2 regions of the Achromobacter sp. 1011811831 genome follow, and region 2 is predicted to be linked to the other one. Evidence: predicted binding sites of a transcription regulator. Region 2 holds the regulator's gene; the other holds the start of a gene.
What was found. Region 2 encodes FNR, which switches genes on or off when oxygen is low (the NO sensors DNR and NnrR bind a similar motif). Its sites were predicted from a motif close to TTGATNNNNATCAA; they were not measured.

Region 1: a site for FNR is predicted at 7,400-7,413, ahead of AC6LJ9_RS07650 (OmpW/AlkL family protein). Genes of this name have one in related genera too.

What each region holds. Positions count from the first base shown of each region.
Region 1 is NZ_JCBANG010000013.1:66,492-77,790, reverse strand. Features, by position in the region: gene mlaD (outer membrane lipid asymmetry maintenance protein MlaD) at 1-435, opposite strand, end outside; gene mlaE (lipid asymmetry maintenance ABC transporter permease subunit MlaE) at 448-1,236, opposite strand; gene AC6LJ9_RS07675 (ABC transporter ATP-binding protein) at 1,233-2,069, opposite strand; gene AC6LJ9_RS07670 (NAD(P)H-dependent flavin oxidoreductase) at 2,358-3,419, opposite strand; gene AC6LJ9_RS07665 (Bug family tripartite tricarboxylate transporter substrate binding protein) at 3,441-4,427, opposite strand; gene AC6LJ9_RS07660 (YbfB/YjiJ family MFS transporter) at 4,461-5,681, opposite strand; gene AC6LJ9_RS07655 (LysR family transcriptional regulator) at 5,746-6,609, shown strand; gene AC6LJ9_RS07650 (OmpW/AlkL family protein) at 6,699-7,337, opposite strand; gene AC6LJ9_RS07645 (glutamate synthase subunit beta) at 7,578-9,044, opposite strand; gene AC6LJ9_RS07640 (glutamate synthase-related protein) at 9,053-11,299, opposite strand, start outside.
Region 2 is NZ_JCBANG010000089.1:180-11,478, reverse strand. Features, by position in the region: gene clpB (ATP-dependent chaperone ClpB) at 1-1,995, opposite strand, end outside; gene AC6LJ9_RS25265 (gamma-glutamylcyclotransferase family protein) at 2,135-2,608, shown strand; gene fnr (fumarate/nitrate reduction transcriptional regulator Fnr) at 2,705-3,433, shown strand; gene AC6LJ9_RS25255 (hypothetical protein) at 3,442-4,596, shown strand; gene AC6LJ9_RS25250 (MFS transporter) at 4,765-6,066, shown strand; gene AC6LJ9_RS25245 (2Fe-2S iron-sulfur cluster-binding protein) at 6,153-6,488, opposite strand; gene AC6LJ9_RS25240 (NUDIX domain-containing protein) at 6,505-7,095, opposite strand; gene AC6LJ9_RS25235 (zinc-dependent alcohol dehydrogenase family protein) at 7,212-8,231, opposite strand; gene AC6LJ9_RS25230 (LysR substrate-binding domain-containing protein) at 8,374-9,294, shown strand; gene AC6LJ9_RS25225 (Hsp70 family protein) at 9,372-10,625, opposite strand; gene AC6LJ9_RS25220 (MFS transporter) at 10,769-11,299, opposite strand, start outside.

The DNA.
Region 1 (11,299 bases), on a different contig from region 2:
GAGGAACTTGCTGATCAGCTGTTCAAGCACGACGGCGCTCTGGGTATAGCGGATTTTGCCGCCTTCGGCAAAGTTCTCTTCTTCGCTGCCCGGCGTCAGGCCCAGGTACTGTTCGCCCAGCAGGCCCGACGTCAGGATGGCGGCCGACGAGTCCTTGGGGAACTGGTAGGCCGTTTCCAGGTTGATGGAAACCACCGCCTGGAAGGTCTTGTCGTCGAAGGAGATGCCGGCGATCCGCCCCACCACCACGCCGGCGCTCTTGACGGGCGCGCGCACCTTGAGGCCGCCCACATTATCGAAATTCGCCGTGACGGTATAGGTGGGCGCGAAGGAGAAGGCGCTCAGGTTGCCGGCGCGCAACGCCAGGAACGCCAGCGCGGCCGCGCCCAGCAGTACGAACAGGCCTACCCAGAAGTCGGTTTTTTCGCGTGACATGATCAATCCGTATCAGTTTCCAAACATCAAGGCCGTAAGCAGGAAATCCAGGCCCAGCACCGCCAGCGATCCCACCACCACGGTGCGCGTGGTGGCGCGGGCCACGCCTTCGGGCGTGGGCTTGGCCTGCCAGCCTTCGTAGAGCGAGACCAGCGTCACGGTGACGCCGAACACCAGGCTCTTGATGACGCCGTTGAGCACGTCGTTCCAGACGTCCACGCCGTTCTGCATCTGCGACCAGAAGGCGCCTGCGTCCACGCCGATCATCAGCACGCCGACCACCCAGCCGCCCAGGATGCCCACCATGGAGAACACCGCCGCCAGGATGGGCATGGCGATGATGCCGCCCCACAGGCGCGGCACCAGCACGCGGCGCATCGGGTCCACCGCCATCACTTCCATCGCCGACAACTGCTCGCCGGCCTTCATCAGGCCGATCTCGGCGGTCAGCGAGGTGCCGGCGCGGCCGGCGAACAGCAGCGCCGTGACCACCGGCCCAAGCTCGCGCACCAGCGACAGCGCCACCAGCAGGCCCAGCGCTTCCGACGAGCCGTAGCGGTTCAGCGTGTAATAGCCCTGCAGGCCCAGCACGAAGCCGACGAACATGCCGGACACGGCGATGATCAGCAGCGAGTAATTGCCGATGAAGTGGACCTGCTGCGACACCAGGCGCGGGCGCGAGAACGCGATGCCGCTGCGCCCCAGCATGCCCAGGAAGAAGCGGGTGAAGTAGCCGATGCCGGAAATCTGCCCCCGGATCCAGCCGCCCAGCGCGCTGATGGGATTGGTCTTGCCGCTCATGCCTTGCGCCCCTGTTGTTGCGCCAGCCATTTCTTGAAGGCCGGTGTTTCGGGGTACTGGAACGCGACGGGGCCGTCGGGTTCGCCCTTGAGGAATTGCTGCACGTAGGGGTCCTGCGATTGCGACAGGATCTGCGGGGTGCCGGCGGCCTTGAGCTCGCCCTGGCCGACCAGATAGACCTGATCGGCGATGGCGAAGGATTCCTGCACGTCGTGGGTGATCAGCACCGAGGCGCAGCCCAGGCGGTCGGCCAGGTCGCGGATCAGGCGGGCAGTGATGCCCATGGAAATCGGATCCAGGCCGGCGAAGGGCTCGTCATACAGGATGAGCTCGGGCTCCAGCACCACGGCGCGCGCCAGCGCGACCCGGCGCGCCATGCCGCCGGACACCTCGGCGACCTTCAGGTGGGCGGCGGCGCGCAGGCCGACGGCGTCGAGCTTGTCCAGCACGCGCTCGGTCAGCTCGGCCTCGCTCAGCCGGGTGTGCTCGCGTAGCGGAAAAGCAACGTTTTCGAAGACGTTCAGGTCGGTGAACAGCGCGCCTTGCTGGAACAGCACGCCCATGCGCTTGCGCAGCGACTGCATTCCGGCGGCGTCGACGGCGGCGATGTCCTGGCCGAAAGCCTGGACGGTGCCGCGCTGGGCGATCAGCTGGCCGGTGGCCGCGCGCAACAGCGTGGTCTTGCCCGAGCCGGAGCCGCCCATGATGGCGACGACCTGGCCGGCCCGCACTTCCATGGAGATGTCGCGCAGCACGGTGAATTCACCATAGCCGAGCACGACGCCGTCCAGGCGCAGGGCGAATTCGGGGGTGCTGCGGGTGTGAGCGGGCATGGGCAACGAAAGGGTGTTTCGGCGGCGGTGCTTGCCGGCCAGTCCGCCCGGCGCGGGCAAGGGGCCGCAGCGCTGGCAGAACAGGCTGCGTCGGGAAGCGCCCTGTTACTCATATGCCGGGACAGGAAATCCGATCTGTAACCGGCGGCGAGGGGCCATTGTATCCCGACGATTTGTGATCACAATCTGCTAGGCAACGAGTGGAACAGTCTTTTCACAATCAGGGACAATCCGGAGGGCGAGGCGGGCGCCGCCCGGCGGCCGGCCCTTCCGGAAATCGGTCCCTGATTAGCGCCGGGCCTGGGCCGCGGCGGTCTCCACGGCCAGCCGGCGCACCAGTTCGGCAGTGGTCTCGCGCCGCGCCATGGGCGCGCCCTGGCCCGCCCACAACGACAGCACGTTGATATTGCCGACGCGGCCGCCGGCGTTGCGCATGGGCCGCGTCAGCGCGTTCTGCAGCGGATAGGGCAGGATGTCGGACGGATTCGCGTCCATGTCGCGCATGAAGGTATTGGCGATGCCGCGCGCCGGCCGTCCGGAAAAGGCCCGGGTGATACGCGACTGCTCGGAGCGGGAGGCGGGCAGGACGGCCTTGTAGGCTTCGCTGATGCCGGATTCCTCGGTGGACAGAAAGGCCGTCCCCATTTGAGCGGCCTGCGCGCCCAGCGCCAGCGCGGCGGCGATGCCGCGGCCGTCCATGATGCCGCCGGAGGCGATCACCGGCACCGAGACCGCGTCGGCCACCTGTGGCACCAGCGCCAGCGTGCCGACGAGCGACTGGTCAAAATCGTCCAGGAAAGTGCCGCGATGGCCGCCGGCCTCATAGCCCTGGGCCACGACGGCGTCCACGCCATCCTGTTCCAGCGCTACCGCTTCGCGCACGGTGGTGGCCGTGCCCACCGTCAGGATGCCCAGTTCGCGGCAGCGCGCCAGCACGTCCGGCGCGATGCGGCCGAAGGTGAAGCTGAACACCGCCGGCCGCGCGCGCAGCACGGCTTCGATCTGCGTCGCCAGCGGGTCTGCCTGCGGGCCGGGCATGGCGGGCGCGTCCAGACCCAGTTGCGCGTGATAGCGCGCCACCAATGCCAGCAGGCGGGCGCCGTCGCCCTGGTAGGGCTGGTCCGGCACGGACGCGAACAGGTTGATGGCGTAGGGTCGGCCGGTGCGTTCGCGGATCGCGCCGGCGGCTTCCTCGATCTGGGCGGCGCTCAGGTAGGCGGCGCCCAGCGAGCCCAGCACGCCCGCCCGCGATGATTCGGCCACCAGCGCCACCGTGGTGGCCCCGCCGGCCATGGGGGCCTGGATGACGGGCTGGTCGAGTTCAAGTCGTTCGCAAAGGCGGGATGTCATGGCGCGCTCCTGGGGCGTGGGTTACTGGAGCTGGATGTTTCCAGCTTTGATGACGTGGGCCCACTTCTCGGTTTCGCTCTTGATGAAGGCGGCGAAGTCCTCGGGCGTGCCGCCGCCGGCCTGGCTGCCGGTGTCGGCGATGGCCTTCTGGACGTCGGGTTCCTTCAGGATGCGGTTGAACTCCGCATTGAGCCTGGCGATGATGGGCGCCGGGGTGCCGGCCGGGGCGACGATGCCCTGCCAGTTATACGATTCGAAGCCGGCCAGGCCCGATTCGGCCATGGTCGGCACGTCGGGCAGCACGTCCAGGCGCTTGGCCGAGGTGACCGCGATCGGGTGGATCTTCTTGCCCTGGATGGCCGGCAGCGCCGAATAGCCCATCTCGAACATCATCGAGATATGGCCGCCCATCAGGTCGGTCGCGGCCAGGCTGCCGCCCTTGTAGGGAACGTGCACGATGTCGATGCTGGCCTGCTCGCGGAACATCTCGCCGGACAGGTGGTGCGCGCCGCCCACGCCGGACGAGCCGAACGACAGCTTGCCCGGCTGCTTCTTGGCCAGCGCGATCAGGTCGGCCAGCGTCTTGACCGGCAGCTCATTGTTGACGCTGAGCACCAGCGGGCTGTTCTCGATCAGGATGACGGGCGCCAGGTCCTTCTGCGGGTTGTAGGGCATTTCCTTCATCAGCGACGGGTTCACCGCCATCGGCGCCAGGTTGCCGGTGCCGATGGTGTAGCCGTCGGGCTGCGCCTTGGCGATCAGGTTGGTGCCGACCACGCCGCCGGCGCCGGCCTTGTTCTCGACCACGATGGGTTGTCCCAGCGATTCGCCCAGCTTGCGCGCCAGCAGGCGCACGCGGGTGTCGGCGAAGCCGCCCGGCGCATAGGGCACGATCATGGTGATGGGCTTGGCGGGCCAGTCGGCGGCCTGGGCGTGGGCCTGGCTGCCCGGGGCGACGACGGCTGCCATGGCGGCCAGGGCGGCGATCAGGGGGCGCAACGGTTTCATGCTGGGGACTCCTCTTTCATAATGAGTGCGGCCTCAGGGGGCATTGCCCCTCGGGTTGACTGCATTATGCCCAGCGCTGCCGCGCGTAGCCGTGATTTTCCCCAAGCCCCAGGCCGACAGCGCCAGCAACGCGGCGCCCGCCGCCAGCGTCTGCGGCAGGCTGGCGCCCAGCCGCGCCGCCCAGGCGGCCAGCAGCGGGCCGACGATCTGGCCGGCGGCGAAGGCCGCCGTCATCAGGGCGGCGGCGCGAGGCGCGGCCGCGCCCGCCAGGCGCCGGGCCGCCACCATGCCGGCCTGGGTGATGACCATGAAGGTGCCGCCCACCAGCAGCGCGGCCACGATCACGGCCGCCAGGTCGTGCCGCAGTGCCGCCACCGCCATGCCCAGCGCCATCGCCGCCTGCGCGCCGCGCCAGATCCGGATCTCGCCGTGCCGGCGCGCCAGCCGAGGCACCAGCAGGCAGGACAGCGCGGCGGCCAGCCCGAACAGGGGCCAGGCCCAGCCGAACACGGCCGGGTTGGGCATGACGTCCTTGGCCATGGCGGGCAGGAAGGTGGCGGGAATGATGTAGCCGACGCCGAACACGCCGTAGTGCAGCGCCAGTCCCGCCATGCCGCGCGGCAGCGGTTCCCGGCTGGCTGGGCGAGCGGACGCGGCGGCGGCCGGCAGCGCCATGCGCAGCCTGGGCCAGGCCGCCATCGCCAAGGCCAGCGCCAGCGCGCCCAGCGCCACCCAGCATTGCGCTGCCGTGGCGCCGGCCGCCATCAGGGCCAGGCAGGCCAGCCCCGTCGCCGCGATGCCGGCGCCAACGCCCGCATAGACCACGGCGGACGCGGCCGGCTCGATCGGGTCGCCCGCTGGCGCGGGCCGCCACGAGGCCACGCAGATGAAACCGAGCGCGCTGGCCCAGCCGGCCGCCAGCCGCAGCGCGGCCCAGCCCGCCACGGAATGCAGCAGCGGCATGGCCAGGGTCAGCGCCGCCACCGCCAGCAGGCTGGCGCCCAGCGCGGCCAGCGGCCGGCGCGGCGGCCACGCGGCCGCGATCAGCGCGGCCAGCAGGTAGCCCGCGTAGTTGGCCGAGGCCAGCCAGCCGCCCTGTTCCAGCGAGAGCGCGGCGTCGTGCGCCATCAGCGGCCAGACCGGCGTGAAGGCGAAGCGGCCGATGCCCATCAACACGGCCAGCGCCAGCGCGGCCGGCCAGGCGAGGCTGACGGCGTAGCGGGCGGGGACGAGGGGCTGGGCATGGCTTGACATGAGCCCACTCTACGGCTGTACTAATATCTTGAATAGTGAATTATTAAGAACATAGGTTCTTTAAATGAGAAACTTGGACCTGGACGCGCTGCAGATTTTCAAGGCGGTCGCCGATGAGGGCGGCGTGGCGCGCGCGGCCGCCCGGCTGAACCGTGTGCAGTCCAATGTGTCCACCCGGCTCAAGCAGCTGGAGACTTCACTGGAAGCCCCGCTGTTCCGCCGCCAGAACCGGCGCCTGGTGCTGTCGGACCAGGGCCGCGTGCTGCTGTCCTACGCCGACCGCCTGCTGCGGCTGTCGGCCGAGGCGCAGCAGGCCGTGCGCGACGGCGCGCCGCGCGGCACGCTGCGCCTGGGCACCATGGAAAGCACGGCGGCGGCCCGATTGCCGCCGGTGCTGGCGGCCTACCACGCGGCTTGGCCGCAGGTGCGCATCGAGCTGGTCACGGGCACCTCGGCCGCGCTGGCGGCCAAGGTGCGCGACTACGAACTCGAAGCGGCTTTCGTGGCCGAGCCTTTTCCCGCCGAGGGCCTGGCAGCAACCGAGGCCTTTGCCGAAACGCTGGTCCTGATTTCGCCGCGCGCCTGGCCCGAGATCGCCGACGCGCGGGCGCTGGCCGATCACACGGTGATCGCCTTCGCGTCCGGCTGTTCCTATCGCCGCATCCTGGAATCCTGGCTCAGCCGCGAAGGCGTGGCGCCGGGCAAGGTGATGGAGTTCGCGTCCTATCATGCGATCGTCGCCTGCGTGGCGGCCGGTACGGGCGTGGCCATCGTGCCGCGCTCCGTGCTGGATGTGCTGGGCGGACAGACCGCGCTGCGGGTGCGCGACCTGCCGGGCAAATACGGCGCCGCGCGCACCCGGCTGGTGTGGCGGGCCGATGACGACACGCCGGCGGTGCAGGCCTTGCGCGATCAGCTGGCGGCCTGAGACGCCAGGCGGTCGCGTCGCATTGTCGAGTGCCAAAAAAAACGCGCGGGCATGTGCCCGCGCGTTCTTGCTTGATGCGTGCGTCCCGATCAGAAGCGATAGCCGATACCCAGCGTCGCCACCCACGGGTTGATCTTTGCAGTGCCGATGCGGTCGCCGTTCAGGCTGACCTTCGACTTGATGTCGATGTAGCGGATGTCCGCGTTCATGAACCAGCGCTCGTTGATCTTGATGTCCGCGCCCAGCTGCGCGGCCACGCCCCACGAATCCTTCAGCTTGAGCTTGGAGCCGTCGAGCGCGCCTTCGGCCTTGGTGCTGAAGAAGTGCGTGTAGTTCAGGCCGACGCCGATGTAGGGCTGCACCATGCTGTCCGGCAGGATGTGCCATTGCAGGCTCAGCGTGGGCGGCAGGTGCTTGGTCGAGCCGATCTTGCCGAGGCCGCCGCCGCGGATGTCGTGCTGGAAGGGCCAGGCGCCCAGCAGTTCGATGCCGATGTTGCGCGTGGCCATGTAGGTCACGGTGAAGCTGGGACGGACGTTGTTGTTCACGTCCAGTTTGACGCCGCCGTTCAGAACGCTGCCGTTGTTGGAATCGGGGCGGACCTGCGTGACGCCGACCTTCAGCAGCACATCGCCGGCCTCGTGGGCATGGGCGGGGACGGCGAAGGCGCCGGCGGCCAGCAGGCCGGCGATGGCGGTGGCGCGGACGCGCCCGAGCTTCGAAAACATTTTCTTCTCCGATCTTTCCGTGGGGTGAGACGACAGGTTCTCAAACCCTGGCGCCGGCTGGATTGACGGGAATCAAACCCTACCGGGATGTCGGGAATCGCGTGGTTGAGCCGCAACACGAGGCGGTCAGGCGTGCGCCGGCCATGCGTGGACGGTGCGCGCTGGCCGTTCAGGCGGCGCAAATGAAACGCCGCCCGGCGCCTGGGGGCGCGGGGCGGCGTGGGGGCCGGTCCCGGAAGATCAGCGCGGCAGGTCGCTGGATCCCATCAGGAAGGCGTCGACCGAGCGCGCGCACTGGCGGCCTTCGCGGATGGCCCAGACCACCAGCGACTGGCCGCGACGCATGTCGCCGGCGGCGAACACCTTGTCGACGTTGGTGCGGTAGTCGTCGGTGTTGGCGCGCACGTTGCCGCGCGCGTCACGGTCCACGCCGAAGGCATCCAGCACGGTCTGCACCGGCGATACGAAGCCCATGGCCAGCAGCACCAGGTCGGCCTTGATCTCGAATTCCGAGCCTTCGGCCTCGCGCATCTTCATCTGGCCGGTCGCTTCGTCCTTGAACCACTCGACGCGCGCGCCCACCAGTTTCTCGACCTTGCCGTTGCTGCCCTTGAGCAGCTTGGTGGTCACGGACCAGTCGCGCTCGCAGCCTTCCTCGTGCGACGAGGACGTGCGCAGCTTCAGGGGCCAGTAGGGCCAGGTCATGCTCTTGTTCTCGGACTCGGGCGGCTGCGGCAGCAGCTCGAACTGGGTGACCGAGGCCGCGCCGTGGCGGTTGCTGGTGCCCACGCAATCGGAGCCCGTGTCGCCGCCGCCGATCACCACCACATGCTTGCCCTTGGCCAGCGTCTGGCTGGTCAGGCGGTCGCCGGCCACGGCCTTGTTCTGCTGGCGCAGGAAGTCCATGGCGTAGTACACGCCCGACAGCTCGCGGCCCGGCACCGGCAGGTCGCGCGGGGTTTCGGAGCCGCCGGTCATGACGACGGCGTCGAACTCGGCCATCAGCGATTCGGGCGTGCGCACGGTCAGGCCGTCGGCGGCCGCGTCGCTGGGATTGCCGATGTAGGTCGACGGCGCGAATTCAACGCCCTCGGCTTCCATCTGCGAGATGCGGCGGTCGATCTGGTGCTTTTCCAGCTTGAAGTCGGGGATGCCGTAGCGCAGCAGGCCGCCGATGCGGTCGCTCTTTTCGAACAGCGTCACGGAATGGCCGGCGCGCGCCAGCTGCTGCGAGCAGGCCAGGCCGGCCGGGCCCGAGCCCACCACCGCGACCTTCTTGCCGGTCTTGCGCGCCGGCACCTGCGGCGTGACCCAGCCCTCGGCCCAGCCCTTGTCGATGATGGCGTGCTCGATGGACTTGATGCCGACCGCGTCGCTGTTGATGTTGAGGGTACAGGCGGCTTCGCACGGCGCCGGGCAGATGCGGCCGGTGAACTCCGGGAAGTTGTTGGTGGAGTGCAGCACGTCCAGCGCGCGGCGCCAGTCCTGCCGGTACACCAGGTCATTCCAGTCCGGGATGATGTTGTTGACCGGGCAGCCGTTGTTGCAGAACGGGATGCCGCAGTCCATGCAGCGCGCCGCCTGCTGCTTGGCCTGGTCGTCGTTCAGGTGCAGCACGAATTCGCGCCAGTTCTTCAGCCGCTTCTGCGGGGCCTCGGAGGCCTCCTGCAGGCGCTGGTATTCCATGAATCCGGTGATCTTTCCCATGATTTCCCTCACGCAGCCAGTTGTTGCGGGTTGGCTGCACGCCACATTTCACCCAATGCGCGGCGGTAGTCCGTCGGCATGACCTTTACGAATTTGCCGCGCGCCGCTTCCCAGTCGCCCAGGATCTCGCGGGCGCGGAAGCTGCCGGTGTAGCGGAAGTGGTCTTCCACCAGGCGACGCAGGATGGTCTCGTCCGTTTCGCGTTCGCCGCCGCGCTGCGCGCTGTGCCAGGTGTCGATGCCGTTCTGCGCCTGCTGCTCGGCGTGCGGCACCACGGCTTCCAGTTCGACCATGGACAGGTTGGCGCGCTGCTTGAGCGTGCGTTCCGGATCCCAGACATAGGCCACGCCGCCGGACATGCCGGCCGCGAAGTTGCGGCCGGTGGCGCCCAGCACCACGACCGTGCCGCCCGTCATGTATTCGCAGCCGTGGTCGCCGGTGCCTTCCACCACGGTGGCGGCGCCCGAGTTGCGCACCGCGAAGCGTTCGCCGGCCACGCCATTGAAGAAGGCCTCGCCCGCCAGCGCGCCGTACAGCACGGTGTTGCCGGCGATGATGTGGTCGGGGCCGAAGCCGCGGAAGTCGTTGGGCGAGCGCACGATGATGCGGCCGCCGGACAGGCCCTTGCCCACGTAGTCGTTGCCTTCGCCCACCAGGTCCATGGTGATGCCGTGCGCCAGGAACGCGCCGAAGCTCTGGCCGGCGGTGCCGTTGCACTGGATGTGGATGGTGTCGTCGGCCAGGCCGTCATGGCCGTAGCGCGCCGCCACGGCGCCGGACAGCATGGCGCCGATGGTGCGGTTGCGGTTGCGCACCGGCACGATGAAGGACACTTTCTCGCCGCGTTCCAGCGCGGGCTTGCTGCGCTCGATCAGCTGGTGGTCCAGCGCACCGGCCAGGCCGTGGTCCTGCTCTTCGGTCTGGCGCACGTCGGCGTCCGACTGGGTCTGGTGGAACACGCGGGTGAAGTCCAGGCCGCTGGCCTTCCAGTGTTCGACGCCGGAGCGCATGTCCAGCAGGTCGGCGCGGCCGATCAGGTCGTCGAACTTGCGGATGCCCAGCTGGGCCATGATCTCGCGCACTTCCTCGGCGATGAAGAAGAAGAAGTTGACGACGTGCTCGGGCTTGCCCTGGAACTTCTGGCGTAGCACCGGATCCTGCGTGGCCACGCCCACCGGGCAGGTGTTCAGGTGGCACTTGCGCATCATGATGCAGCCTTCGACGACCAGCGGCGCGGTGGCGAAGCCGAATTCGTCGGCGCCCAGCAGCGCGCCGATGACCACGTCGCGGCCGGTCTTCATCTGGCCGTCTGCCTGCACGCGGATGCGGCTGCGCAGGCGGTTCAGCACCAGCGTCTGCTGCGTTTCGGCCAGGCCCAGTTCCCAGGGCGTGCCGACGTGCTTGATGGACGACACCGGCGAGGCGCCCGTGCCGCCGTCATGGCCGGCGATCACGACGTGGTCGGCCTTGGCCTTGGCCACGCCCGCCGCCACCGTGCCCACGCCCACTTCGGACACCAGCTTGACCGAGATCGAAGCCTTGGCGTTGACGTTCTTCAGGTCGTGGATCAGCTGGGCCAGGTCCTCGATCGAGTAGATGTCGTGGTGCGGCGGGGGCGAGATCAGGCCCACGCCCGGCACCGAGTAGCGCAGCTTGGCGATGTATTCCGAGACCTTGTGGCCGGGCAGCTGGCCGCCTTCGCCGGGCTTGGCGCCCTGGGCCATCTTGATCTGGATCTGGTCGGCCGAGGACAGGTACTCGGCGGTCACGCCGAAGCGGCCCGAGGCCACCTGCTTGATCTTCGAGCGCAGCGAATCGCCCTTCTTGAGCGGCACGTCGGCTTCGATGCGGTCGGCGCCCAGCACCGAGGCCAGCGTGTCGCCGTCCTTGATGGTGCTCTTGCCTTCGCGCATTTCGGCGCGGTAGCGCAGCTCGTCCTCGCCGCCTTCGCCGGTGTTGGACTTGCCGCCGATGCGGTTCATGGCCACGGCCAGCACCGAGTGCGCCTCGGTCGAGATCGAGCCCAGCGACATGGCGCCGGTGGCGAAGCGCTTGACGATGTCCTTGGCCGGCTCGACGTCGTCCAGCGGAATGGCGCGCGACGGGTCGAAGCGGAACTCGAACAGGCCGCGCAGCGTCATGTGGCGGCGGCTCTGGTCGTTGATGATCTGCGCGTACTCCTTGTACGTGCGGTAGTTGTTCTGGCGCGAGGCGTGCTGCAGCTTGGCGATGGAATCCGGCGTCCACATGTGCTC
Region 2 (11,299 bases):
ATAGCCCACGTAGCCCGGAGGCGCGCCGATCAGCCGCGCCACCGAGTGCTTTTCCATGAACTCGCTCATGTCGATGCGGATCATGTGCTCTTCGGAGTCGAACAGGAACTCGGCCAGCGCGCGCGTCAGCTCGGTCTTGCCCACGCCGGTGGGGCCCAGGAACAGGAACGAGCCGTAGGGCCGCGACGGGTCCGCCAGGCCGGCGCGCGAACGCCGGATGGCGTCGGACACCAGGCGCACGGCCTCGTCCTGGCCCACCACGCGCTTGTGCAGGTATTCCTCCATGTGCAGCAGCTTCTCGCGTTCGCCCTGCATCATCTTGGACACCGGGATGCCGGTGGCGCGCGACACGACCTCGGCGATTTCCTCGGCGCCGACGCGGGTGCGCAGCAGGCGCGGCCGGCCCTCGCCGCCCTCGGCCTCGTTGGCGGCCTCGGCCGCGCCGATCTCGGCGGCCTTCAGGCGCGCTTCCAGGTCGGGCAGCTTGCCGTACTGCAGCTCGGCCAGCTTGTCGAACTGGCCCTTGCGCTGCAGCTCGGCCATCTCGGCGCGCACGCCGTCGATCTCTTCCTTGATGGCCTGCGTGCCCTGTACGGCGGCCTTTTCAGCCTTCCAGATTTCCTCGAAGTCGTTGTACTCGCGTTGCAGCTTTTCGAGCTCGTCCTCGATCACGCCCAGGCGGCGCTTGGAGGCATCGTCGGTTTCCTTCTTGACGGCCTCGCGCTCGATCTTGAGCTGGATGATGCGGCGGTCGAGCTTGTCCATCACTTCCGGCTTGGAATCGATTTCCATGCGGATGCGCGCGCCGGCCTCGTCGATCAGGTCGATGGCCTTGTCGGGCAGGAAGCGGTCGGTGATGTAGCGGTGCGACAGCTCGGCCGCGGCCACGATGGCCGGATCGGTGATCTCGACGCCGTGGTGGATCTCGTAGCGCTCCTGCAGGCCGCGCAGGATGGCGATGGTGGATTCCACGTCGGGCTCGTCGACCAGCACCTTCTGGAAGCGGCGCTCCAGCGCGGCGTCCTTCTCGATGTACTTGCGGTATTCGTCCAGCGTGGTCGCGCCGATGCAATGCAGCTCGCCGCGCGCCAGCGCGGGCTTGAGCATGTTGCCGGCGTCCATCGCGCCCTCGGCCTTGCCGGCGCCGACCATGGTGTGCAGCTCGTCGATGAAGACGATGTTGCTGCCATCGTCCTGCGCCAGTTCCTTCAGCACGGCCTTCAGGCGCTCTTCGAATTCGCCGCGGAACTTGGCGCCGGCCAGCAGCGCGGCCAGGTCCAGCGACAGCACGCGCTTGCCGCGCAGCGTCTCGGGCACTTCGTCGTTGACGATGCGCTGCGCCAGGCCTTCGACGATGGCGGTCTTGCCGACGCCGGGTTCGCCGATCAGCACGGGGTTGTTCTTGGTGCGGCGCTGCAGGATCTGGATGGTGCGGCGGATCTCGTCGTCGCGGCCGATCACCGGATCGAGCTTGCCCTGGCGGGCGCGCTCGGTCAGGTCCATCGTGTACTTGGACAGGGCCTCGCGATTGGACTCGCCCTCGGCGGCGGACACCGACTCGCCGCCGCGCACGGCGTCGATGGCGGCTTCCAGCGCCTTCTTCTGCAGGCCGGCCTCTTGCAGGATGCGGCCGGCCGGGCCCTTGTCGTCGGCCAGCGCCAGCAGGAACAGCTCGCTGGCGATGTAGGTGTCGCCGCGGCGCGCGGCTTCCTTGTCGGTGCGCGTCAGCACGCCCTGCAGCTCGCGGCCGACCTGGACGTTGTCGTCGCCCTGCACCTGCGGCAGGGACTTGAGCGCCTGCTCGATGGCCGGCTGCAGCCGGTTCACGGCGACGCCGGCGCGCGCCAGCAGGCTGCCGGCCCCGCTGTCGGCATCGGACAGCAGCGCAGACAGCACATGTATGGGCTCTATGTAGGGATGATCGTTGCGGGCGGCCAGGCTCTGGGCGTCCGCCAATGCCTGTTGGAACTTGGTGGTAAGTTTGTCGAATCGCATAGTGGTCGTTTGGCTTGTTGAGGAGCCTGACCGATGCATCGCCGGCTGGCTCGATGACCTGAATATGTGGCCGGAGCAGGGAATTTCAAGACCCTGACGGCCTTGCGGACTCTATCGACGTGCGGCAACCTGAGGAATCATGAGCATATACGTTTTTGTCTACGGCACGCTACGCGCGGGCGAGATCAACGACCTGGAGCGCACCGCCTCCGACCGCGGCCTGCCGGCGGTACGGCGGGTCGGCGCGGCCAGCGTGCCGGGCCGGCTGGTCGACTTCGGCGCCTGGCCCGGCCTGATTCCCGTGGCTGACGGGCGTCGCGTCCTAGGAGATATCTATCAGGTCGAGCCGGCCCATATCCACTTGATGGACGAAATCGAGGACTACCATCCCGGCCGGCCCGGCTGCTTCCTGCGCCGCGACGTGCTGGCGCGCCTCGCACAGCCCGGCCCGGACGGCGCGGAGCTGTCCTGCCAGTACTACCCGATCGATCCCGCCTTGCGGGGCGCCGCCAGCGACATCGCGGCCGTCGACCAGGTCACGGACTGGATCCTTCACCGACGCGCCGGGAACGCTTGCGCGACGTTCATGTCCAAGGACGCCGCGCGCAGGTAAGACACCCGTAGTAACAACGGACTACAATAGCAATTGTCATCAAGCTTCCTGCCCGCACCGGCTACCCGCCGCTCGACGGGCGCTATAGAGGTCACTATGCAAAAACGGGTCCCCGTTGCCCCTGATGCCGCCCATTGCTCCACGTGTATGCTGGGACACGTGTGCGTGCCTGTGGGCATGGCAGCCGCCGAAGTAGAAAAGCTGGACGAACTGGTGAAGGAACGCGTGCGCCTTGAAAAGGGCAAGACGCTGTACTCGCTGGATCACCCCCTTGATGCGGTCTATGGCGTGCGCTTCGGCAGCCTGAAGACGCAGCTCGAAGACGCGACTGGCCAGATCCAGATCACCGGTTTCCATCTGCCCGGCGAGATCGTCGGCATGGACGGCATGCTCGACGGCAAGCACGTGTCGGCCGCCATCGCGCTGGAAGACTCCGAAGTCTGTGTCATTCGCCTGAATGAAGTCGACCGCGTCTCCGCCCACCTGCCCTCGCTGCAGCAGCAGTTCCGCCGTCTGATGAGCCGCGAGATCACGCGTTCGCACCAGATGCTGGCCTCGCTGGGCTCGATGCGTTCCGAACAGCGCCTGGCGGCGTTCCTGTTGAACCTGTCGCAGCGCTATGCCTCGCTGGGCTATTCGTCCACCGAGTTCGTGCTGCGCATGAGCCGCGAGGAAATCGGCAACTACCTGGGCCTGACGCTGGAAACGGTGAGCCGGCTGTTCTCGCGCTTCGCCCGCGACGGACTGATCCGCATCAACCAGCGCGAAGTCCGCATCCTCGACCAGCCTGCGCTCAAGCAGCTGCTGGGCCAAGAAAGCTGCTGAAGCCGCCCATGCGCCGCGCGCGCGCCTTCCTGCCGGCCGCCAGCCTGATGCTGGCGGCGTTGGCGGCCCCGCTCGCAGCCGCCGCGCAGACGCCCCTGCCCGATCCCTACGACTACGACGAAGCCGCGCCCGCGCCCAAGCCGGCCAAGCCGGCGCGCTGGCAGACCGTCGAGCTGGGCAAGCCGGGCCATCGCTACAAGATCCCGGTCTACGCCAACCGCCCGCTGGGCAAGGGCGAACTGGCCGACATCAAGCAGGTGGTGGTGGTGATCCACGGCGTCAAGCGCGACGCCGACCGCTATTACGAATACGTGGCCGACCTGCTGGAACGCAATCCGGAGCGCGCGCGCGACACGCTGGTGCTGGCGCCGCGTTTTTCCGGTTCCATCGATTCCGGCTTCGCCGGCATGGCCGCCTGGCGCAAGGCCAGCTGGGAAGAAGGCGAGGACAGCGTGCAGGCCGCCGGCCGGCCGGCGCCGGTCAGCTCGTTCCAGGTCCTGGACGACCTGCTGCGCAGCCTGGACGACCGCCAGCGCCTGCCCGCGCTGGCCGGCATCGTGCTGGCCGGCCATTCCGGCGGCGCGCAGCTGGTGCAGCGCTACGCCGTGCTGAACAACGTCGACGGCCCGCTGCGCCGCGACGGGCTGGCGCTGCGCTACGTGATCGCCAACCCCTCTTCCTACCTGTACCTGACCAACGAGCGGCCACGCCCGGACGGCAAGGGCTACGCGCCCTACGAGCGCGGCATCTGCCCCACCTACAACCAGTACAAGTACGGCACCGACAAGCTGCCCGCCTACGCCCGCGGCCAGGAGGAATCCCGGCTGTTCGTGCGCTACGCGGCGCGCGACGTCACCTACCTGCTGGGCGGCGCCGACAACAACCCCGAGCACCGCCTGCTGGACAAGACCTGCGGCGCCGAGGCCCAGGGCTCCACGCGGCTGGCGCGCGGCACCGCCTACCTGCAATACGAGTTCCTGCTCGCATCGCGCGGCAGCAAGCCGGTCACTCTGCACCGCGCCGGCTACGAAGTGCGCGGCGTGGGCCACGACGGCAAGAACATGTTCGGCTCGGAATGCGGCGCCCAGGTCCTGTTGGGCGAAGGCGCGCGCGGGACGGACAGGGCCGCGCCCTGCGAGCCGATCAAGCCGCGCGGCAAGTAGCGCCCGCCCGGCGTCGTCCAGGGCGCCCCCCAAAATGACAGCAAGCTGAATGCCGCCTCGGCGGCGCGTGCAATTTCGCGCGGCCGGGAGCAATATAGGGACATGCCGGCGGCGGCGCGCTTGCGGCCGCGCCGGCGTTTCCCATTCCGGCAAGCAGCAAGGACTGCCATGACGCACACGCATCTGGATGTCGCCGACGCGAAGCGCCGCATCAAGGCCATTTTCGTCGGTTCCATGGGCAACCTGGTCGAGTGGTACGACTTCTACGCCTACACCGCCTTCGCGCTGTACTTCGCCCCCGCCTTCTTCCCCTCGCACGATCCCGTCGTCCAGCAGCTCAACGCCGCCACGCTGTTCGCGGCCGGCTTCATCGTGCGACCGCTGGGCGGCTGGCTGTTCGGGCATATCGCCGACCGGCACGGCCGGCGGCTGTCGCTGATGGTGTCGGTGGGCATGATGTGCGTGGGCTCGCTGATCATCGCCCTCACGCCCACCTACGCCTCCATCGGCCTGGCGGCGCCGGCGCTGCTGGCGCTGGCGCGCGTGATCGAGGGGCTGAGCCTGGGCGGGGAATACGGCGCCAGCGCCACCTACCTGACCGAGATCGCCGACGCCGAGCACCGCGGCTTCTATTCCAGCTTCCAGTATGTGACGCTGATCGGCGGCCAGCTCAGCGCCATCCTGGTGCTGTTGCTGCTGCAGAACGTGTTCCTGACTCACCAGCAGCTGGTGGATTGGGGCTGGCGCATCCCCTTCGTGATCGGCGCGCTGCTTGCCATCGTGACCGCCTTCATGCGGCGCGACATGCCCGAGACCGACTCCTACAAGGCCGCCAGCAAGACCCAGCCGCGCACCAGCTCGCTGCGCGGCCTGCTGAAGTACCCGCGCGAGGTGGCCATCGTGGTGGGCCTGACGGCGGGCGGCACGGCGGCCTTCTACACCTTCACCACCTATATGCAGACCTTCGTCCGGCAGACGGCGGGCTTTTCCGACATCGTCACCACCTATGTGATCGCCGCCTCGCTGATCTTCGCGCTGATCCTGCAGCCGCTGTATGGCGCGCTGTCCGACCGCATCGGGCGCAAGCCCTTGCTGGTGTTCTTCGGCGTCGCGGGCGCGCTGCTGACCGTGCCCATCCTGTACACGCTGGCGCAGACGCGCTCGCCCTTCATCGCCTTCCTGCTGATCTGCGGCGCCTGGGTCTTCACGGCCGGCTACACCTCGATCAACGCCGTGGTGAAGGCCGAGCTGTTCCCGACCAACATCCGCGCCACCGGCGTGGCCGTGCCCTATGCGGTGACCGTGTCGATCTTCGGCGGCACGGCGCCCGCCATCGCCCTATGGTTCAAGCAGCAGGGGCATGAGCAATGGTTCTATTACTACCTGGCCGGCGTGATCTTCCTGTCGCTGCTGGTGTATGCGACCATGCGCGACACGCGCCGCGAATCGGCCATGCACCGACATGAATAGCGACAGCGGGCGCGAGCGGGCCTGACGCGGGCGGCCCGCCGCAATGGGCCCGCACGGGCCCTGCGCCACACGCCGGCATGCGCCGGTTAGCGCCGCGCTCCGGTCAGCGCCCTATCGGGCACGGGCGCCGGCGGCTCCAGCGGCGCCGCCTGCAAGGACTGGATCTCCAGCGCCGTGACGGCATGCGCCACGCAGGGCAGGATCCAGCCCTCTTCCTTCTCGTCGCGCGACAGGCCCGGCCATTCGATGCGGTAGCGGATCTCGCCCTCCAGCATCAGGCACATGCAGGCGCGGCAGGTGCCGTTGCGGCAGGAGCTGGGCAGCTTGATGCCGGCGGCCTGCGCGGCCAGCAGCAGCGACGTGTCCTCGTCGGCATCGAAGCGCAGGCCCGAGGGCTGGACCAGGACGGGATGCGAGGGCATGGCGGAAAGCGCGGGCTCAGCCGGCCGCGTCGTCGCGCCAGTCCAGTTGCCAGGCGCCGGACAGCACGTTCTGCAGCCACAGCGTGCAGGTCAGGGTCTTGGCGTCGGTCACCTCGCCCCGGGCGCAGGCCTCGTACAGCTCGGACGGTTGGGCGCTGATCACGTCCAGGAACTCGTCCTGGTCCAGCTGCCTCGGCCCGGCGCGCAGGCCGCGCGCGAAGAAGATGTGGATGATCTCGGTGGAATAGGCGATCGCCAGGTGCAGCGCGCCGGCGTGGGCCCATTGCGCGGCGGTATAGCCGGTTTCCTCCAGCAGCTCGCGCTTGCCGCAGGCCAGCGGGTCCTCGCCCGGATCCAGCTTGCCGGCGGGAAACTCGGTCATCACGCGGCCGATGGGGTAGCGGAACTGCCGCTCCAGCAGCACCCGGCCGTCGTCGAGCAGGGGAATCACCACCACCGCCCCCGGATGCACCACGTATTCGCGCGTGGAGGTGTTGCCGTTGGGCAGGCGGACGGTGTCGTTGCGGATCTTCAGGAAGCGGCCGTCATAGGCCGCCACGCTGGAAACCAGCTCTTCGTGCAGATGGGATTCGGGTTTGGTCGTCATGGCGCGTGCGGATGGCGGCCGGGAGGTCGGCGGCCTGCGCCGTCCGCCCGGCAGGAGTGCATGAGCTTACCATCGCGCCGCGGCGGCCCCGCGACGCCGCGCGCCCGGCCCCGCGCCTACGGCGCGACCCGGATCACCACCTTGCCGAAATGGCTGCCGGACGCCAGGTGCGCGAAGGCGGCCGGCGCCTCGTCGAAGCCAAAGCCCCGGTCGATCACGGGCTTGATGCCGGCGACCGAGACGAAACGGGCCAGGTCCTCCAGCATCTTGCGGCTGCCCACGAAGATGCCTTCCAGGCGCTTGGCGCCGCCGATCAGCGCCAGCGGCGCCACCGGCGTCGCGCCGAAGCCGCTGACGCCGCCGATCATGGATACCGTGCCGCCCATGCGCACGGCGGCCACCGAGCGTTCCAGCGTGCCCTGCCCGCCCACTTCCACCACGACGTGCGCCCCTTCGCCGTCCGTCTGGCGCAGCGCCTCGGCCTGCCATTCGGGCGTTTCGCGATAGTTGATCAGCACATCCGCGCCGAGTTCGCGCGCCTGCTCCAGCTTGCGGTTGCTGGACGAGGTGACGATGGCCCGCAGGCCGGCGGCCTTGGCCAGCTGCAACCCCCAGATCGACACGCCGCCCGTGCCCAGCAGCAGCGCCGTCTGGCCCGCCTGCGCGCGGCCGCCGACGAACAGGGCGTTCCACGCGGTCACTGCCGCGCAGGGCAAGGTCGCGGCCTCTTCGTCCGACAGGCCAGCCGGAGTGGCGACCAGCCCGTGCTCGGCATAGACGGTTTCCTCGGCCAACACGCCATCCGTGGCCGCACCCGGCGCCAGCGCGGTCTTGGCCGGCGTGGGCTCGCCATCGATCCAGTCCGGCATGAAGGCGCCCATGACACGGTCGCCCACGCGGAAACGCGTGACGCGCTCGCCGACGGCGGCGACCACGCCGGCCATGTCGGAGGCGGGGATGACGGGCGCGCCACTGCCCTTCAGGTAATTGCCGTCGGCGACCATCAGGTCGCGAAAGTTCAGGGACACGGCGCGGACGCGCACGCGCACCTCGTACGGGCCGAGCGCTTTCGATTCCAGCGTGACGCGCTTGAGCGATTCGATGCCCTTGCCGCCGGTGACGTGATAGGCCTGCATGATGAGATTCCTTGCGATACGTAATGGAAGGCGCGCCGTGCTGGCGCCGCCCGGTACCGCTAAGATATAGGGGAATTAACATCCCTAGTGGCGCATTTTTTTCCTTTCAATGATTCCTGAAAAGAACCAATCAAGAATTGCCATGAATACCCGCAACGTCCACGACCGCCTCAACGGCATCGAAGCCTTCGTGCAGGCGGCCGAGGCCGGCAGCTTCGCGCTGGCGGCCGAGCGCCTGCGCCTGACGCGCTCGGCCGTCGGCAAGTCCATCGCGCGGCTGGAGGCCCGGCTGGGCGTGCGTCTGTTCCACCGCACCACGCGCCAGCAAAGCCTGACCGACGACGGCCAGGCCTACTACGACCGCTGCGTGCGCGCGCTGGCCGAGCTGCAGGCGGCCGAAGCGGAGCTGGACAGCGGCCGCCGCGAGCCGCAGGGCCGCCTGCGCGTCACCGCCCCGCTGGTATTCGGCCGGCATTGCGTCGCGCCGGTGTTGCGCGAGCTGGCTGGCCGCTATCCGCAGCTGGAGGTCGATATCTCGTTCAACGACCGCGTGGTGGACCTGATCGACGAAGGCTATGACCTGGGCATCCGCGTCGGCGACCTGCCGGACAGTTCCAGCCTCGCGGCGCGTCGGCTGGGCCTGCAGACCATGGGCATCGGCGCGTCGCCCACCTATATCGCCGCGCACGGGCGTCCCGTCACGGCGCAGGAGATGCAGGACCACGCCGGCATCATCTATGCGCGTGGCGGCCAGGACAAGGCCTGGACGATGCAGGATGAGGATGGCCGCGCGACGCAGCTGCGCCTGCGGCCGAGCCTGCGCCTGGACGACCTGCAGGCCATCGCCGACGCGGCCATCGCCGGCGCTGGCCTGGCCTGGCTGCCCTGTTGGATGCTGGCGCGCTACGTCGGCACGGGAGAGCTGGAGGTGCTGATGCACGGCGACCAGCTGGCCGCCCATGAGGTGCACGCGGTCTGGCCGCAGGCGCGCCACCTGCCTTCCAAGACCCGCGCCGCGATCGACGCGCTGGCCGCGCGCGTGCCTGCGATGCTGGCGCCGTAGCGGGGACGGCCTCGCGCGTACCCGCGCGGATCAGGGGGTAGAGAATGCCGGCGAGACCGGCGCGCCGAATACCTCGTTCAGCCGAACTTGCGCAACGCGTCCAACGCCAGGCCGGCGCCGATGCTGCCGAACAGGTCGCCCTCGACGCTGCGCGCGCCGGGCACCAGCGCCGACACGCTTTCGCGCAGCCGGGGCACGCGGCTGGAGCCGCCGGTGAAGAACACGGTATCCACGTCCGCCGCCGCCACGCCGGCGTCGCGCAACAGCGCGCCGACGGTGGTTTCCACCTTTTCGATCAGCCGGCCGACGCAGGCGTCGAACGACGGCCGCGTCACGTCCACGGCCAGCCCCGCGCCGACGCGCGACAGGTCGATGCGGGCCTCGGGCGCTTCCGACAGCGCGATCTTGGCTTCTTCCACCTGCACCGCCACCCAGTGGCCGGCGCGCTCCTTGACCAGATTCAGCAGCAGGTCGATCTTGGCGCGGTCGCCCGCCTCGGCGCGGATGTAGGCGAAGTGCTCGGCGGCCTTGCGGGTATAGGCCTGGTTGATGGTGTGCCAGCACGCCAGGTTGCCGTACTGCGTGGACGGCACGTCCTTGCCGCTGCGCAGCTGGCTGCCCAGGCCCAGCAGCGGCATGACATGGGCCAGGCTCAGCTGCTTGTCGAAGTCCGCGCCGCCGATGTGCACGCCGCCGTAGGCCAGGATGTCCTCGCGGCGGTCGGCCTTGCCGGCGCGGCCGGGGCCCAGGCGGATCAACGAAAAGTCGGAGGTGCCGCCGCCGATGTCGATGACCAGCACCAGCTCCTCGCGGTCGATCTGCGATTCATAGTCGAAAGCCGCGGCCAGCGGTTCGAACTGGAACTCGATGTCGGTGAAGCCGACCTGGCGGGCGATCTCGCCCAGCGTGTCCTGCGCGGTCTGGTCGGCGGCCGGATCGTCGTCCACGAAGAACACCGGGCGGCCCAGCACCACGCGGTGGAAATCGCGGCCGGCGGCGGTCTCGGCGCGACGCTTGAGCTCGGCGATGAAGCGCGTGAGCAGCACGCGGAACGGAATGGAGCGGCCCTGGACCTCGGTCGAGCCATCGATCAGCGAGCTGCCCAGCAGGCTCTTCATCGAGCGCATCAGGCGCCCGTCGTAGCCGGCCAGGTAGTCGGCGATGGCGCCACGGCCATAGCTGACCTCGTTGTCTTCGTCATGGAAGAAGATGGCCGACGGCAGGGTGGGCTTGCCGTCCTCGAGCGACAGCAGCGCGTGCTGGCCGGGGCGGCTCCAGCCCACGGTGGAATTGGACGTGCCGAAGTCGACGCCGCATGCGGAGGAAATCATGGAATTCAAAGGCTTGGGGGGCAAAACGGCGCACAAGTGTACCCTGCCCGCGCCGGATCGCTCCTTGCCCGCCCCCGCCCTCGCCTGCCGGGGCGCCCCGCCGCGCGTCCCCGCCGGCCAACGCCGCCGGCCAGGCGCCCGTCTCAGCCCTGGACCCGCCGCAGCGCGCGCGACGCATACAGCAGCGTCGCCACGGCCACCAGCAGGCCGCAGGCGAAGCCGCCCGCATAGCCGAGCTGGGCGGCCAGCACGGTGATCAGCGACGAGGTCAGGATCTCGCCCAGGTCGCGCGAGCTTTGCACGGCCGTCATGTCGGTGCCCGCCTGCTCGCCGCGCCGCGCGAAGCGCATGGCCAGCGTCATCAGCGCCACCGAGGCCGCGCCCGCGCCAAATGATCCCAGCGCCTGCGCCGCGTAGGCCGGCCCAGGCCCGGCGGCGATCCAGCCTTGCGCCTGGGCGGCCCAGGCCAGCGCCGCCAATCCCGAGGCGGACAGGCCCATCGCCAGCGCCGCCCGCGCGCCCAGCCGGCCGACCAACCAGGCGCCGCCGCCGCAACCGATCAGCACCGTGACCACGCCGCCGGCCATGCCGACGCGGCCCACGTCCTCGACCGCCCAGCCGGCGTCCACCAGGTACAGCTTGGCCAGGCCGTAACCGGCCACCGCCGTCATGGC